DNA from 2 places in the Pseudoalteromonas sp. MB41 genome. Region 2 is predicted to be linked to the other one. Evidence: predicted binding sites of a transcription regulator. Region 2 holds the regulator's gene; the other holds the start of a gene.
What was found. The regulator FliA, encoded in region 2, starts transcription of late flagellar genes. The targets are predictions, from matches to a motif close to CTAAAGNTNNNNNNNNNNNNGCCGATA.

Region 1 (2,410 bases), on a different contig from region 2:
CAACCAATTTACTGACTTCTTCTTTATCTTGATTTAACCATTGCAAAATTCCGGCAAGTTGATTTTGCAAACCAATATCACCAGCTTTATTAAAGGCTTCTTTTAAGTCATCGTTAAAAGGGGCGACCTTTTCTGCAACTTCTTTCTCTGGCGTTGGTTTATATTCTTCGTACCCTTTTATAGCTGCAACTGTTTTGGTTTGCTTCAAATCCATCGAAAAACCGACTAGCTGCTCATTACTCAAGTTAAGCTCTTTAGCTTGTTCAAAGGCTTCATCGAGTGAGCCTGAGAAAAATGTTTCGCTAACGCCTTGTAAGTCTTCCATCAACTCGTTAATGGCCTGCTGCTCTTGCTCATTAAGATCGCCATTCACTGACATAGAAAAAGATAAGTCACGTGATTGTGACGATTCACTGACATACGCTTCGTTGTCACCGTTTTTACTGTAGCTACTAGCGGACTTGCTCTCATATGCATCTGCAAAGCTAATACTGACTTCATCACCTTCGGCTGTGGTAAATGTATATTCAGCATTATTACTTAAGCTCACGTACTGTGCTTGGCTAACCGTCACGGCATTAGGTTTAGGATTAAATAAGTCTTCTTCAAGCTCATCAATACCTTTAAAGATACCTTCTTTCGATTTTTCGATACCCTCTTCGATATCGTCATTTAAGATGCCTGATTCTTTAAGTTCATCATAGGCATCATCGATTCCCATTTGTACGCCTTTGCGTGCCTCGCCTAACATGCCTTTTAACTTTTCATCATCAGCGCCATCTGCTTTTGCTTTACGCAGCGCACCACCAACAAAATTAAGTACATTTTTAACGATCTCATCAAAATCAAACAGGGGTTTATCTTTCTTTTCTTCTGCTTTAGGTAAACCAAGTGCTTGTGCAAGTTTATCGTCGAGTACTTTTGCAGCCAGTTCGCGGCCACGTTGTTGATAGCTATCTTGACGATTTTGAATGGTAGGCTGCTGCACAGACTGTTTACCATTGTATTTATTCAGATTTGTATTAGGCATATAGCCTAGGTTGCCAATTTTCATGATCCGACTCCATTTTATGGTTACCTCATTATCGGCCAAAAATCGCATAACTTAAGTTTTTTGTACAAAAAAACGACACTAAAATAAATAACAAAACTAGACAAATCCTCTCTGCTCCCTACAATAGCGCCGACAAATAGCTAAGAGATAAAAGGTAATCAGCCATGGCGGTTATAAAAATTGATACAACTCAATATGATGCACAATTGAGTGAGAAAGAGCAGCGCATCACGTCACAGTTTAGGCGCTTTGGTGTAAACACATTAGAAGTGTTCAGCTCTGATCCAATTCACTACCGTCAACGTGCAGAGTTTAGAGTGTGGCATGAGGGCGACGATTTATTCCACATTATGTTTGATCAGCAAAGCAAAGAGAAAATTCGCGTTGATGAATTTGATCCCGCCGCGCCACTCGTTGGCGAAGTGATGCAGGTGATGATTGAAAACTTAAAAGGGTGTGAGGTACTTCGCCGCAAGTTATTCCAGATTGATTACCTCTCTAGCTTAAGTGGTGAAATTCTTGTTAGTTTGCTTTACCACAAACCTTTAAACGATGAATGGCTAATTGCGATTAAAGAGCTTAAAGCAAAATTAAGCAGCCAGTTTAAAATCGACTTTATTGGTCGTGCACGTAAGCAAAAAGAAGTGATTGGGAACGACTATGTCGTTGAACGATTAAACGTAAATGGTAAAGAACTCATTTATCAGCAAGTAGAAAATAGCTTTACTCAACCAAACGCAAAAGTAAACATTAAAATGCTGGAGTGGGCACAAGCGTTGTGTGAGCCCCTTAATAATGATTTGCTAGAGCTGTATTGTGGTAATGGTAACTTTTCAATTGCACTAGCCGGTTCATTTAACCGAGTGCTTGCGACTGAGATCTCAAAGTCATCGGTTTATTCTGCGCAGTACAATATTGCTCAAAACAAAGTCGATAATTTAGATATCATTCGTATGTCGAGTGAAGAGTTTACACAAGCCATGAAAGGCGAACGTACTTTTTCACGTTTAGACGGTATTGATCTAAACAGCTATAACTGCCAAACAATTTTAGTCGACCCTCCTCGAGCGGGGATGGATACTCTTACCTGTGATTTGGTGGCGAACTACGACAACATTATCTATATCTCTTGTAATCCCGAGACATTAGAACGAGATCTTGATCACCTTTGCAAAACACACGAAGTGAAACGTTTTGCGATTTTTGACCAATTCCCCTATACACATCATATTGAGTCTGGCGTCTTTTTACAGCGTAAATAACTTAAACTTTTGCCAGCGCAGCCAATAGCGCTGGCAATTGTTGTTCACTGAACACCTGTATATTATTGTCACTAAGTAACTTTGCAGTTAAACC
Region 2 (2,410 bases):
TCATCAAGCCTTGTAACTCATCTGTTTTGGTGTGCGAGTTATTCATGAACTTATCTAAGCTGTGGCATAACGTTTTAAATTCACCGAGTTCAATTTCTCGATTCATTAAACGATCCCACGTTGGTTTAATCGTGGCAATTTCATCAGCGAGCTGTTGTGCTATAGGCAAACTAGCTTCCACGGCATCCATCGTTTTATTGGCCGCGCTTTCAGTCATTTCCATAACATAATTCAAGCGCTGCTTTGCATCCGGGATTGCTTCTGTTGTTAAATCTGTGAGTCGAGTATCAAGATCGAAGTTTTTTAGTGCTTCATGAAGTTGTCGTGTCAATTTACCGACTTCAGCAAACAACTCTGATTGTTCTTTTGATGCTGTTTCAAGTATCAGCTTATCAGCTTTCTCTTGTTCACCATTTTCAAGATACTCAACAAGTTGACGAGCTTGCTCTAAACTTATTTGAGGCGCAGCAAGTGCTGACATAAGCCTCTCCCCTTAGATTAACCTAAACGTTCAAACACTTTTTCCAATTTGGTTTTCAGTGTCGCAGCAGTGAATGGTTTGACGATATAGCCATTAACACCCGCTTGAGCAGCAGCAACAATTTGTTCTTTTTTCGCTTCAGCTGTCACCATTAACACGGGGATATGTTTAAGGCTATCATCAGCACGAATTGCGCGTAATAGATCAATACCTTGCATTCCAGGCATATTCCAATCTGTTACAACAAAATCAAACTCTTGATTTTGCAACATCGGCAATGCTGTTGAACCATCATCAGCTTCCTGCACATTGGTAAAACCTAAATCCCTTAACAGGTTTTTAATGATACGTCTCATTGTAGAAAAATCATCAACAACAAGAATTTTCATGTTTTTATCCAAAACATCCTCCGGTGAGGTTTGAACCTTATTTACTTACTACTAATTAATCCAGTCATTGATTTTTGCTTTGAGCTTAATCATCGCCTGACCATGTATTTGACTCACACGCGATTCGCTAACATCGAGTATGTGCCCTATTTCTTTTAAGTTCATTTCATCGTTGTAATACAAAGACAAAACGAGTGCATCTCTTTCTGGTAACGATTGGATAGCCGTCAATAGAGACTGGTTAAACCGTTCATTTTTAACATTATTAAACGGTTTGTCTAGTGCTAAATCATGCCCCATAGGTGTGATGACGTCTTCATCAACGCCTAAATCCTCTATACCCAGTACCTTACTGGAATTTACATCATGTAGAATATGATGGTACTCATCCAGTGTAATATCAAGTTTTTCAGCAACTTCTGTGTCTTTTGGCTCGCGGTTTAAAATACTCTCTAAATCCGAAATCGTTTCAGCGACAAGGCGTGCATTACGGTGAACTGAACGGGGAGCCCAATCACCTCGACGGATTTCATCGAGCATAGCCCCTCGAATTCGAATACCCGCAAATGTTTCAAAACTGGCCCCTTTACTCGCATCAAAATTTTTCGACGCTTCTATAAGGCCAATCATACCTGACTGAATCAAATCATCGAGTTGCACACTGGCAGGTAAACGAGCAATTAGATGACACGCTACTTTTTTGACTAAAGAGGCATGTTTTTCAACAATCGCATTTAAATTCTGTGCTGATTGATATCCCATCGCTTTATTCACCGATGTTGTCATAGTTAACCGTTTACTAGTTTTTCAATAAAAAATTCTAAATGACCTGACGGTTGATTTGGAATTGGCCACTTAACTGCTTTCGTTGCTAATGTTTTAAATGCCACAGCGGCTGGTGAGTTTGGAAATAACTCCACAATCACTTTTTGGCGGCGGGTCGATTTGCGCATATTCTCGTCATACGGAATGGTTGCGACAAGTTCCATAGACACATCTAAGAATCGATCCGTTACTTTTGAGAGTTTAGCAAATAATTCTTGCCCTTCACGCATACTGCGCACCATATTGGCAACTATTTTAAATTTGTAAACGCCATGCTCACGACTTAACACTTTAATTAGGGCGTAAGCGTCGGTAATTGAGGTAGGTTCATCACATACAACAACAACAACATCTTGCGCTGCACGCGAAAAGCTTAATACCATGTCTGAAATACCCGCAGCGGTATCGACAATTAAAATATCAAACTCAGTATTTAGCTCGCTAAATGCGCGGATAAGCCCCGCATGTTCTGACGGTGTTAACTCAACCATACTTTGCGAGCCCGAAGTCGCTGGCACAATTTTTATACCTGCTGGGCCTTCGACAAGAATTTCATCCAGTTCACACTCACCAGATAAAACATGAGATAAGTTTCTCTCGACACGTAAACCAAGCATTACGTCACAATTTGCCAACCCTAAATCGGCATCTAATACTAATACACGATTTCCCAGCTGACCTAATGCGATCGCGGTATTGAGTGACACATTCGTTT

Region 1: a site for FliA is predicted at 1,084-1,110, ahead of LPA49_RS21040 (DUF5610 domain-containing protein). Genes of this name have one in related genera too.

The regions. Positions count from the first base shown of each region.
Region 1 covers NZ_JAJJZF010000038.1:21,173-23,582, reverse strand. Annotated here, with positions in the region: gene LPA49_RS21040 (DUF5610 domain-containing protein) at 1-1,054, opposite strand, end outside; gene trmA (tRNA (uridine(54)-C5)-methyltransferase TrmA) at 1,219-2,316, shown strand; gene LPA49_RS21030 (DUF523 domain-containing protein) at 2,318-2,410, opposite strand, start outside.
Region 2 covers NZ_JAJJZF010000016.1:50,486-52,895, forward strand. Annotated here, with positions in the region: gene LPA49_RS15005 (protein phosphatase CheZ) at 1-481, opposite strand, end outside; gene cheY (chemotaxis response regulator CheY) at 499-882, opposite strand; gene LPA49_RS15015 (RNA polymerase sigma factor FliA) at 922-1,632, opposite strand; gene LPA49_RS15020 (MinD/ParA family protein) at 1,659-2,410, opposite strand, start outside.